DNA from 3 places in the Bifidobacterium sp. SO4 genome. Region 3 is predicted to be linked to each of the others. Evidence: riboswitches for the same ligand, from Rfam matches in the RefSeq annotation. Region 3 holds a riboswitch; each other region holds the start of a gene.
What was found. A riboswitch is a leader RNA that binds a small molecule or an ion and turns the genes downstream of it on or off. The one in region 3 is predicted to bind thiamine pyrophosphate.
Positions count from the first base shown of each region.

Region 1: it holds a riboswitch for thiamine pyrophosphate, as region 3 does, so the genes downstream of both, tenA (thiaminase II) here and JS536_RS02805 (class I SAM-dependent methyltransferase) in region 3, are expected to answer to the same signal.
Region 2: it holds a riboswitch for thiamine pyrophosphate, as region 3 does, so the genes downstream of both, JS536_RS11175 (hydroxyethylthiazole kinase) here and JS536_RS02805 (class I SAM-dependent methyltransferase) in region 3, are expected to answer to the same signal.

Region 1 is NZ_JAFEJP010000004.1:3,399-7,664, reverse strand. Features, by position in the region: gene JS536_RS04140 (aldo/keto reductase) at 1-12, opposite strand, end outside; gene JS536_RS04135 (phosphoesterase) at 183-929, opposite strand; gene JS536_RS04130 (putative ABC transporter permease) at 1,511-2,254, shown strand; TPP riboswitch at 2,368-2,531, shown strand; gene tenA (thiaminase II) at 2,525-3,268, shown strand; gene JS536_RS04120 (dienelactone hydrolase family protein) at 3,275-3,997, opposite strand.
Region 2 is NZ_JAFEJP010000022.1:23,254-27,519, forward strand. Features, by position in the region: gene JS536_RS11165 (glycine--tRNA ligase) at 1-52, opposite strand, end outside; gene JS536_RS11170 (C1 family peptidase) at 152-1,564, opposite strand; TPP riboswitch at 1,851-1,958, shown strand; gene JS536_RS11175 (hydroxyethylthiazole kinase) at 1,950-2,873, shown strand; gene thiC (phosphomethylpyrimidine synthase ThiC) at 3,011-4,266, shown strand, end outside.
Region 3 is NZ_JAFEJP010000002.1:322,514-326,779, reverse strand. Features, by position in the region: gene JS536_RS02815 (ABC transporter permease) at 1-313, opposite strand, end outside; gene JS536_RS02810 (ATP-binding cassette domain-containing protein) at 310-1,062, opposite strand; TPP riboswitch at 1,350-1,442, shown strand; gene JS536_RS02805 (class I SAM-dependent methyltransferase) at 1,598-2,326, shown strand; gene JS536_RS02800 (ABC transporter ATP-binding protein) at 2,492-4,266, opposite strand, start outside.

The sequences.
Region 1 (4,266 bases), on a different contig from region 3:
CATAAGCGTCATAATCGCTCCTTTGCCGTTGTGCCTGCCCCACGCGAATGGGCGGGAACCGAGGTTTGCGCCGGGCGGATGCCCTGCCACGCACCACTGTACTCGTCGTGTTCTTGTTAAGCCGGGAGCCGATTGACTGTTGCGGTATGGCCGGATGGCATCGAATCGACGGAAGCTTGCCTTCAGAACGTGGGCATGTCGAGCGATACGGGAGAAGGTGAGGCGTCACCGTCCATCCCATGCGCCGTTGGCCAGTCGTTGAACCATGCGATGATCTGTGACTCGCTTACCGGACGCAGGTCCCAAGCATCAAGTCCGACATTGACCGACTCCGGTCGCGCCCCATCGGGGGAGAGCTGATGGGTGTGCCCGTACAGGAGTCTGCGGCCGTCGAACGGCAATGCCTTCCCGCTGTACTTCGCCACGTCGTCCGGCCAGCCGTATGCGAGGTCCTCCCGGTATGGGAAATGCGACAGATTGACCGCGCCGAGGCCCTCGATCGTGGCTGAACCGTTGGCCTCGAGCGTCTCGAACAGGTTGCGTGCCGGGCGGTCGCCGAGCCACCAGTCGTCGTGGTTGCCGATGATGCCGTGCAGGTGCCTGCATCTGAGCCCCCGCAGACAGGCCTTGAGATGGTTCAGGGAGGTGCGGAAACCGATATCACCGAGGATCCAGAGTTCGTCATCCGGTCCGACTGAAGCGTTGATGTTGTCAATCACCGCTTGATCATGTGCGTCGGTATCGGCTGCCTCGCGGAAGGTGAGGTCCGAATCGAGCGTGGTCTGCCTGGCCCAGTCCTCGGCGGCTTTGCGGCCATGGGCATGCAGGATGTCCCGATAGGTCGAACCGTTCGGATCGAACGTGGTGAACCCGCGCAGCACCGTGACCAGAGGATGTCCGAAATGCGTGTCCGTGGTGAAGTATTGCATTGTTTTTCCTTCGTTCCTTCCTGGCGTTTGGCGTTTACGGTTGAGGCTTCGATGCATCCGTTCCAGCTTTCAGAATAGGTGTGCGCGGTGGCCTTGGGGAGGACGTCGACATGATTCCGGTCAATTGGAAGGGAAGGCGGGTGGTTTTTGTCTTCGGGCATCTTCGGACGGGTAATTGTAGGCACCTGATGGCGGAATACCGCGCTGGGCGGGTCGTCGGCGGGGCGGATTCGTTATCTGATGCCCGATTTGCCGCGGAGAGGGAGCTCTGACGCGGCGAACATGGCGGTAGGTATCGGATTCGCCTCGCTGAATACCTGTGAACGGAGCGAATCCGCTATCGAATGACTGATTCGCTGCGCTGCGGAGTCCGACACCGCGGCAAAACGGTTGGCATATGACCATCCAGCCCCTCGGACACCGCACTCAGCGAGATGATTCAGTCATTTCGTACCGGAATTGCCACGCTGAATCATGATGGCAGCCGATGGCCGATGCCCGACAGCCAAAGCCAGGAATCAGGGGAGATGCGGATTTGGTTTTAAGCTGTCAATATCACGGATTCCACGGGAAGGATGCACATGGAAACGTTGCCGGCGTTGTTGTTGGTCATGGCGCGATGGTTCCTCTACTGGACGGCGTACTCGTTCGTGGGCTGGGCATGGGAGACGATGCTCAGCGTGGTGCTGCGCAAACGGTTCGAGGATCGCGGCATGCTCAATGGTCCTATCTGCCCGATCTACGGGTTCGGCGCCCTCTTGGTACTGGGACTGTTGCATGACGTGCGTGACCCGGTTGCGTTGTTCCTTTCCAGCGGTGTGATCGCCTGCACGCTGGAGTACGCCTCGTCGTGGGCCATCGAGAAACTGTACCATGTGCGGTTCTGGGATTACACGGGCAAACCGTTCAACATCAACGGTCGCGTGTACCTCAACGGATTCCTGGCATTCGGAGCCGGGGCCACTGCCGTGGTGCTGGTGGTCCAGCCGTGGATGACGGCCATCGTGGAATCATGGCCGAACCTTGTGACCGGCATCGCGGCGTCCGTGCTGTTCGTGGCCACGGCGGTGGACTGGGCGATCACCCAGGCCGGCCTGCACAGCTTCGATTCCCGCCTCGCGCGCGTATCCGAACAGATCAAGATACTCAAGCTCGAGCAGATCGAAGCCATCGACACGCGCATCGACATGGCCGACGAAATGCTCACCCGTTCGCTCAGCTGGCAGCAGCGCCGACTGGTGCGCATTTTCCCGGGTCTGACCTCGCTGCGTAACCCGGACATTGCCTCCCGCGTCCGCAGGATACTGGAGCGTCGCGGCTGGTGACGGACGCTTGGTGTCCGGTGAGGCCCGATTCGCCCGATATCGGAGCGATTATGCCCGCGATGTCATATTCCCAGCCTGACCCTCGACCCGCAGTCGTATGCAACGTATAATGGGCGGCGTTGCAGGGGAACCCTCATCGGAACCGAACGTACGAGCGCTTGCCGTGCCGTGCGTTCATCGGCTGAATAGTCGGCCGGCCGGCGGGTTGAGAAAGGCCTGGCCTGACCCTTGGAACCTGTTGGCCAACACCATCGAAGGGAGCAATCACCCATGACTTTCGACGCATCCGCATTCGGACCGATCACGCTCGACCATATCCCGCCGTTTGCGCAACGCCTGCGCGAGGCCGCCGACCAGGTGTGGGAGGAAGGCTACAGCCAGCCGTTCCTGCGCGAGCTCGGCAACGGCACGCTCGCCCGCGAGAAGTTCGCGTTCTACCTGCTGCAGGACTACCGCTATCTCAACGACTACGCCAAGGTCCACGCGCTCGCGCTCACCAAGACGCAGGATCCGGAGATCATGCGGTTCATGGCCGACGTGCAGAACGGCATCTTCAACGTCGAATCCGCCATGCACCGCAAGTACATGACCAGCTACGGCATCAGCGCCGAAGAAATGAACAACGTCCGCCAGTCCGCGTTCGCCCGCGCCTACACCTCCAACATCCTCGCCATCGCCTACGGCAACCCGCTCGTGGACGTCCTGGTGGGCGTGCTGCCGTGCGCCTGGGTGTACGCCGACTATGGCCAGCGTCTCGCCCGCGAATTCGCCGACACGCTTGACGTCAACCCGTACAAGAGCTGGGTCGACATGTACAAGACCGAGGAGTTCTGGAGCTCGTCCGCATGGCTCATCGCGCACATCGAGCAGCTGGCGGAGGGCCTGAGCGAGGAGCGCAAGGCCGAGCTGACGGATATCTTCGTCACCGGCGTGCAGAACGAGTACATGTTCTGGGCCTCCGCCTACGACATGCAGTACTCCTGGAAGCCGGAGTGGGACGCACCGCGCGCGTGACGCCGGCTACAGCGACCACACGAAAGCGCGGATGTCTCTGATCTCCTCATCACAAATGGCGTGTCCCATGCCGGGGTAGCCGTGGTATTCGAGATGACCGGCGTCGTCGAGCACCTGACGTGCGGTGCACTGGTCGAGCAGCGGAATCGTGTGGTCGTTCGAGCCATAGGCCAGGAAGAAGCGGGTCGACGAGTCAAGTCGGGCCGCTTCCTCGCCTTTGAAGGACGGATTCAGCAGCACCGCCGCGTCGAATAGGTCGGGGTACGCCTTGACCATCCGGTACGACAGGTACCCGCCCTGCGAGAAGCCGACCAGCACTTTCTTGCGATGCGCGAACATCGGGGAGTCCAACAGCTGCGTCACAGCCTCGCCGACCGCCGAGCATTCGCGACGACGTTCCTCGATGCTGCACCCATCGGGATACCAGTAGGTGCCACCCATATAGGGCCGGTCGTACGTGCCGCGGAACGACAGATAGCTTGGTTCGATTGCGGATTCGGCGGATGATTCGGCCGGTTCTGCATCGTCGACCGAATCGGTTTCGGTGGCTGCGTCGTCCGCGCCGGCCGCAACGTGCGCCGCATGGTCCACATCATTCGCCGCATGGTCTGCATACACCGCATCGATGATGCGCACCATCTCGCTTTCGTCATTGCCATACCCATGGAACATCACAAACAGCGGATCGCTGCCGCCCGCGTTGATCTGACTGGTCACCCGAAGACGCATAGTGAATCACCTCTTGACTAGCGAGTGTAGCCGGTCATCCGCAGTCTTGGATGGTCCTTGTCTTATCAGACCATCGAACGCATGGAGGCTTCGAAGATTCACGGTGGCCGGATTAATGCGGAATACTGCTGAATTGCTGAGCGTGAAGCATTCGCTGCCGTGTAGTATGCACATGCCCGAAGAGAAATCGCGTCGCTTATTTTAAGTCTATTTTAAATACTGGTGGAAACTGATAATATTGCAAATACATTTGCGATAGGGTTGGTGAA
Region 2 (4,266 bases), on a different contig from region 3:
AGCCGCGACGCTTCGCAAGGGATACGACTTCATCGAGTTTGGATTGAGCCACAATGCACCTTCTGGTTTGAACGGTTTGGGGACTTGGTTACAACCGCTTCAGGATAGCGGCACTCCCCTACATCCCTTCCATACCCTGGAATTGCGAAAATCAGCGGCAGGGGCGGGTGAGGGGCTGCCAGGGGTCAAGCTCGACCGGTTCGGCCTGGGCGAGCTTGAGCGTCGCCTCGTCGAGCATGTCCTTGCGGATGATGATTTCGGTGACGAACTGGTCGAACCAGGCGTCGGAGGCCACATAGTAGCCGTCCTTGCCGTTGTCCTTGCCCCAGCTGTTCTCGATCTTCCAGCGATCCGGCTTGCCGTTGTCATCCAGGTTTACGCCGGTGAGGGTCATCGCGTGGTTGCTGGGACGGTCGCCGTATTCGAGGCCGTCCGCCTTGTCGAACGTGAATTCGGTGCCGAACAGCTGGTCCACGCGCACGGTGTCGCGGTCGAAGACGCCCTCGCCGCGCAGCGCGAACTGCATGCAGTCGCAGGCGAACCAGATCGGGTGGCCGGCCTTGAGCTGGTCCACGGCGGCCTTCTTGAACACGTCAAGCGGCACGTTGACGAATTCCATGTCGCCCGCCTCGATGACGTTCGCGGTGTAGCGGATGCGGTAGCGCGTGTTGAACGGGGTGCGCTTCATCGGGGCGTTGGAGATGGTCACGAAGTCGTTGACGTCCACCGGTACGTACTTGCGGTAGAACTCCATCGGGGTGATGCCGGTTTCGCGGATCTGCCTGCGCTCGTCCATGCCGGATTCCTGCTTGGACTGTCCGGCCTTGCCCGACTCGCCGTCCTTATCGTCATCGTCGTCCTTGACGCGGGCCAGGAAGTCGAACGTCGCCGGCGGCTCGCCGAGCGCGATCGCGCAGATGCGGTAGACGGTGGCCATGTCCTCGCGCTTGGCCTCGCGCAGGGCGTCCAATGTCTCGCCAGCCTCGTGACGGCGGCGCAGATCGGCGGCAAACTCGCGCAACTTGGTGTTGAGGTACTGCTTGAAGGCGTCCGAGTCGCGGGAGTTCGCGGATTCGGGGTAGGCGGACTTGGGCACGAGGCCGTACTTGTTCACCAGCGCGGCGAACATCTGCCACCAGCCGCCGTCGTCGGACGGGCCGTCATTGATGACTTCGAAGATGCGGGAATCGGTGGGCTCATCCAGGGTTTCCAGCACATGCTCGAGATAGGTGTTGGACTTCTCGATGGCGTCCCAGAAGAATAGGTAGATTTCGGAGAACTCGAAGTCCTCGAGGTTCCAGCGGTGCATGAGCTCGTAGCGCAGGGTGTTCAGGGACGCGAACATCCAGCAACGGCCGGAACGTTCCTGGTTGGTGATCGAACCCTGCTTGAGCTCGATGGAGAAGTCGCGCGGCAGGGCGCGCAGGCCCTGGTAATCGGTGGCGGCGGCGAGCACGCCGGTGGAGACGGCGGCGTTGGCGGCCACGAGATTGGCGCGGTCGGCGTTGAACGCGCGCGAATAGTCCCTGATCTGTTCGATATCGACGGCGGATTGATCGGTCATGGTTCCTCCCCTGTGGATGGGCTCACGCAAACGGTTTCATCCTACACGGGTCGGGGCGGGATGAGCGGCTGCAGGAGAGACCCGACGCCATATGATTGCCGAAAGCCATCCGGCCGGTCTCCTCTCAGTCCGCTTCGCGGCCAGCTCCCCTCATCGAGGTGAGCCAAAAACCTGAGTGCCGGCCCAATACCACGGCGGCGCGCGACGCGCCAGAGGCAATGGCCGCAAATCAACGATTCCGTGCGATTTTGTGACGAAATTGTCTGGATTCGGGCATACGTTGGGCTGCGTAATGCAGGGGGACCCGCGTCAACGGCGGGTTGAGAATGGCTTCGCGCCTGACCCTTTGAACCTGTTGGTTAAGACCATCGTAGGGAGCAGTGATATGAGCGATGATTCGCACGTACATTGTGGTACATCCAATCAACTGAACGACGGCACGCATACAGACGGGAAGCCCGATCTGACGGCTTTACGGGCCTCCATCGCGCAGGCGGTGCGCAATGTCAAGGCCAGGACGCCGCTGGCGCAGTCGTTCACCAACTTCGTGACCATCAACCTGGTGGCCAACGCGCAGCTTGCGGCCGGCGGCACGGCGGCCATGAGCTTCCTGCCGGACGACGTGATCGACACGGCCTCCATCTCCGGCGCGGACTACATCAACGTGGGCACGCTGCTGCCGTTCTATGCGGAAGCACTGCCGCAGATCGCACGCGCGTTCCATAAGAGCGGGCACAAGTGGGTGCTCGACCCGGTGGCGGCCGGCATCGGCAAGACCCGCACCGAGATCCTGCGTGCATTCCGTGCCGCTCCCCCGACCATCGTGCGCGGCAATGCCTCGGAGATCATCGCCCTGACGAACATGTGGGGCCTGGCCACGGCCGACGGCGAGACGAGCCGTCCGGCCGGCGTGGAATCGGTGGATGAGGTGGACGCGGCCGTGGAACCGGCGAAACGTCTGGCCCGTTTCCTCGCGGATTCGGCGCCCGAAGACAAGGCCGCCGTGGCTGTGTCCGGCGCCGTGGACCTCGTGACCGACGGCGAACGGACGTACCGTCTGCCGGGTGGCAGCGCGATGATGGCCAAGATCACCGGTGCGGGATGCTCGCTGGGCGGCGTGACCGCCACGTATCTGGCCGTGGCCGAGCCGTTGACGGCCGCCCTGGCCGCCTCCCTGCTGTACAACCGCGCCGCCGAAGCGGCCGAGGCCAAGGCCGAAGGGCCGGGCTCGTTCCAGGTGCATCTGCTGGATGCGCTGTGGAACCTCACGCCCGAACAGGTGGCCGATTCGGAGATTCTGGCTTACTGATCGTACTGCTTTCCGCAGTTTCTAGGCTCCCCTCTCCGAGGGGAGCTGTCACCGTAGGTGACTGAGGGGAGCCACACCAAACCGTCAATTTCCTATTCCATACAGACTTCCTATTTATCCAATCAAAGGAACAACCAATGAGCAACGAATACCCGTACGCATCCATGCGCGACTCGTTCGACCTGTCCGCGTACTTCGTGGTGGGCCCCGAGGACTGCAAGGGCCGCCCGCTGACCGACGTGGTGGACCAGGCACTGCGCGGCGGCGCGACCTTCCTGCAGCTGCGCGCCAAGCACGCGGACGCCTCCGAACTGACCGCGATGGCGCAGGACATCGCCCAGATCATCGAGGACAACGACAAGTCCGACTCCGTGGCCTTCGTGATCGACGACCGCGCGGACGTGGTCTGGCAGGCCCGTCGCAAGGGCATCAAGGTGGACGGCGTGCACATCGGCCAGACCGACATGGAGCCGCGCGAGGCCCGCGCATTGCTCGGCGACGACGCCATCGTGGGCCTGTCCGCCGAGACCGAGGCGCTGGTCAAGCTCATCAACGAACTGCCGGACGGCTGCATCGACTACATCGGCGCCGGCCCGCTGCACGTCTCCACCACCAAGCCGGAGGCCTCCGTAGGCGGCAACGACGGTTCCGGCAAGACGCTGGACGCCAAGCAGATCGACACCATCTGCGCCGCCTGCGATTTCCCGGTGGTGGTGGGCGGCGGCGTGACCGCGGCCGACATGGACATGCTGGCGCACACCAAGGCGGCAGGCTGGTTCGCGGTCTCCGCCATCGCCGGCGCCGACGATCCCGAGACGACCACCCGCGCGATGGTCGAGGGCTGGAAGGCCGTGCGCGGCGAAGCGAAGCACGGCTATGCCAAGCGCATCGTGACCCACTCCCCCGCGGCGGACACGCAGGCCGCCCAGGAGGGCACCGCGCCGGCGGGCAGCGAGGCCGCCGACAAGCGGTTCACCAACGCCAAGGAGGCCAAGGCCGCGCAGAAGCTCGCCAAGCAGCAGCGCGTGGACATCGCCGCCCGCGGCTCGGCCCAGCGCGACAAGGCGCACATCCGCAAGACCAAGCCCGTGCATTTCGAGAACCAGTTCGGCTCCTACGACCTCGAGGTGCCGTACACCGAGATCAAGCTCTCGGACACGCCCGGTGTGGGACCGAACCCGCCGTTCATCGACTACAACACCGAAGGCCCCAAGTGCGATCCGAAGGAGGGCCTGAAGCCCCTGCGTCTCGACTGGATCAAGGACCGTGGCGACGTTGAGGAATACGAGGGCCGTGCTCGCAACCTGGAGGACGACGGCAAGCGCGCCATCAAGCGCGGCCGCGCCACCAAGGAATGGCGTGGCCGCACGCACCAGCCGATGCGCGCCAAGGA
Region 3 (4,266 bases):
CGATGGCGAAGCTTTCGCCGCCGTCCACGGTGATCACCATGTTCGAGACGGCCACCTGTCCCATGTTCTGGAAGGTGAAGTCCAGGTTGAAATCGGAGCCGGCGGGCACGGATTCGCCGCCGTACGTGAAGTTGGTGACGATGATGTTCGGCACCGGGCCGCCCACGGGGGCGGTGTCCGCACCTTGGGAGGAGTCGCCACCCTCGTCCACGGCGTAGGCGGGGTGCGGCAGGGAGATGACGGTGAGCGCCAGTGCGAGTGTGGCGAACAGCGCCACGATGACGGCGAGGGTGCGGTTGGTGATGTGCTTCATCGGTCAGCTCCTTGAACTGCTGGGGTGGACGGAATAATGGGTTGTGCGGATGATGTGGGCTGGTTGAGCCGGTCGTCGACGATCTTGCCGTCGAGCAGCGTGACGATGCGGTCGGCGTAGGAGGCCATCTGCGGATCATGCGTGACCAGCACGATGGTCTGGTTGAAGTCATGGGCGAACGCGCAGATCATGTCCATGACCTCGGCCTTGGTTTTGGAGTCGAGGTTGCCGGTGGGCTCGTCGGCGAACACCACCTCCGGCTTGGTCACGAACGCGCGGGCGATGCCGACGCGCTGCTGCTGGCCGCCGGACATCTGCCGGGGATAGTGGCCGAGACGATGGCCGAGTCCCACGCGCTTCAGGACGCCACGGGCCGCGCGTTCGCGCTGGTCCTTGGGTACGCCGCGGAACATGAGCGGCATGGCCACGTTCTCCACGGCCGTGAGGTTCGGCAGGAGGTTGTACGACTGGAACACGAATCCGAGATGCTTCTGCCGGAAGGCGGCGAGTTCGCGTTCGCTGAGCTTGCTGACCGGCACTCCCCCGATGCGCACGCCGCCGCGCGTGGGCTTCTCCATGCCGGCGAGCTGGTTGAGCAGGGTGGATTTGCCGGAGCCGGATTCGCCGAAGATGCAGCAGATCTGGCCCTGGGGTATGGCGAGGTTCACGCGGTCGAGCGCCACCACCGTCTCGTCCTCGACGGGGTACTCCTTGCGCAGGTTTCTCACTTCGATGATGGGTCGGGGCACACGCACCTTCTTCTCTCTCGTTCGTCGCCGTTGGCGGACGGTCGGTGCGATCGGCGGAATCATGCCACATGAATCATGCCGCGGAATGGACCGCGGATGGATTGCGACGATGTTTCCTTCTCGCACGTTTTCCAGCAAGTCTAGTGCGGACGTTCAGGCTTCGCACCCCGTAAGGGTGTTCCCTGATGGCGGCTCCGGGGTGACATCTCCGAGGTGGCGGTGACGGCCCTGCGACACTCGGGGCCGGAGCCGGAACCTTCCCAATCGCGCCCGGCATGGCTAGACTGGGATGCGGCTAGGGGAGCGATTTCGCTGAGACCGTTTGGGACCCTTTGAACCTGTGAGGCAATGCTCGCGTAGGGAAGCAACGTGTTGTTCCGCGAAGGTCCGAGGTTACGAAGCGGTGATCCGGCGCCTTCGATGCTCTGGCCGCAATAACGATAACGGGCTGTGCCGCGCACGACGAATGCGCGCGGCACAGCCCACGAAGTGTTTCATGACGCGCTCATGAAGCGCACGGAGTAAAGGAATCGCCATGACCAAGGCCAAATTCGACGGATACGCAGCGGACTACGACAGCTGGTTCATCGCCAACGAGAACGTGTTCCTCAGCGAGCTCAAGCTGCTCAAGCTTTCCCTTGACCTGGCCGGTGTCGCCGGAGACGGCGCCGATGCCAGGATTCTGTCCGTCGGCTGCGGCAGCGGCCTGTTCGAGAAGGCGCTGAAGGACGAGTACGGTCTGACCGTCACCGAGGGCGTGGAACCGTCCGAGGACATGGCCGCCATCGCCCGCAAGCGCGGCATGGAAGTGCAGATCGGCACCGCCGAAACCGCCGACCTGCCCGCGGACACATACGACGTGATCTACTTCAACGGCAGCTCCAGCTATATCCCCGACCTGACCGTCGCATACCGCAACTGCCTCGACGCGCTGAAAAGCGGCGGCAAGCTCGTTCTCATCGACGTGCCGAAGGAGAGCGCCTACGGTCTCATGTACCTGCTCGCCTCCGTGCAGGACGGCTATTCCAGCCACGAGCTCGAAGGCACGATGCCCGAGCTCCCCTACCCCATCGAGCTCGCGAAGTCCGCGTACTGGCACACCACCGAGGAGAAGATCGGCATCCTGACCGACCAGCTCGGCCTGAAGAACCTGCAGTACGCTCAGACGCTCGTGGCCAACCCGGTCTACACCAACCGCGGCGTCGAGGAGCCCTCCGAGGGCTACACCAAGGGCGGCTACGTCGCCATCGTGGCGGAGAAGTAGCGGCGCGAGGATAAAACGCAACACAAAACGGGTTCCAACGGAAATGAATCGTTGGAACCCGTTTTGTATGTGCAAATACATAGGTTTCGCCGCAGCTCCCCTCAGTCAGCTTCGCTGACAGCTCCCCTCAGGGAGGGGAGCCGGAAAACGGCGTTCGGACCGCTGCTACTCCAGTTCCACCGCTCCGGTGTAGAGCTGGTAGTACTCGCCCTTCTGGGCGATGAGCTCGTCGTGGGAGCCGCGCTCGATGATGTTGCCGTGGTCGAGGACCATGATCACATCGGAGTTGCGTACGGTGGACAGGCGGTGGGCAATCACGAAGACCGTGCGGCCCTTCATCAGCGCGTCCATGCCGGCCTGCACCACTTCCTCGGTACGGGTGTCGATGGAGGACGTGGCCTCGTCGAGGATCAGCGCGGGCGGGTCGGCCACGGCGGCGCGGGCGATCGAGATGAGCTGGCGCTGGCCCTGGGACAGACCGGAACCGTCGCCCTCGAGCACGGTCTGGTAGCCGTTGGGCAGCATGCGGATGAAGCTGTCCGCGTTCACCAGCTTGGCGGCCTCGATGCACTCCTCGTCCGTGGCGTTCAGGCGGCCGTAGCGGATGTTGTCCATCACGGTGCCGGTGAACAGGTTCACGTCCTGCAGCACGATGCCCAGCGAGCGGCGCAGATCGGGCTTCCTGATGCCGGCCACGGAGATGCCGTCGTAGAGGATCTGGCCTTCCTGGATGTCGTAGAAGCGGTTGATGAGGTTGGTCACCGTGGTCTTGCCGGCACCGGTCGCACCGACCAGCGCCACCTTCTGGCCGGGCTTGGCGAACCAGGTGATGTCGTGCAGGACCGGCTTGTCCGGGTTGTAGCCGAAGGTCACGTTGGTGAAGCGCACGTCGCCCCTGAGCAGCGTGTACCGGCCGTCCGGCGAGGTGATCGCCTGTTCCTTGGCCTTGATGGCCACCTCGCGGGCGGAACCGCGCAGCTTTTCGGCGGCCTTGAGGGAACGGGTGCCGTCGTCGCCGGCCTCGCGCTTCCATGCCCAGTGGCCGGTCTCGTGGTCCACTTCGGTCATGGTGTGGCCGTCCTCGCCGAGTTCGACGTTCACCAGCGTCACGGTGCCGCCGTCCTGTTCCACGGGCTCGTCCATCAGCGCGAAGATGCGGGAAGCGCCGGCGAGCGCCATCATCACCATGTTGAGCTGCATGGAGACCTGGCCGAGCGGGTTGATGAACGAACGGGAGAGAGTCAGCAGCGAGATCAGCGTGCCGAGGGTGAGCGAGCCGAAGCCGGACAGGCCGAAGTTGCCCACGCCGGCGAGCGCCATGGCGCCGCCCACGATGGCGAGCAGGATGTAGAGCATGTAGCCCATGTTGCCCACGATCGGCATGGTGACGTTGCCCCAGGTGTTCGCTTCGGCGGAGGCCTCGAACAGCTCCTGGTTCTTCTTGTCGAAGGTGTCCTGCGTGGCATCCTCGTGGTTGAAGACCTTGATGACCTTCTGGCCGTTCACGGACTCCTCCACGAAGGCGTTCACGTCGCCCAGCCACTGCTGCTGCTTGACGAAGTAACGGCCCGCACGGGAGACCACCTTGCGCACGATGAAGAACAGCAGCACGGTGAACAGCAGCACGAACACGGTGATCGGCACGGAGAGCCACAGCATGGAGATGACGGCCGCGATCGCCGAGATCAGCGAGGCGAACATCTGCGGGAACGACTGGCTGATGGCCTGGCGCAGCGTATCGGTGTCGTTGGTGTAGCGGCTCATGATGTCGCCGTGCTCGTTGGTGTCGAAGTAGCGGATCGGCAGGTGCTGCTGGTGGGCGAACATGTCATCGCGGATCTTCTTGAGCGTGCCCTGCTCGACGGTGACGATGAGCCACTGCCACAGCCAGCTCGCCACGATGCCGGCAAGGTACAGGCATCCCATGAGCGTGATCGCAC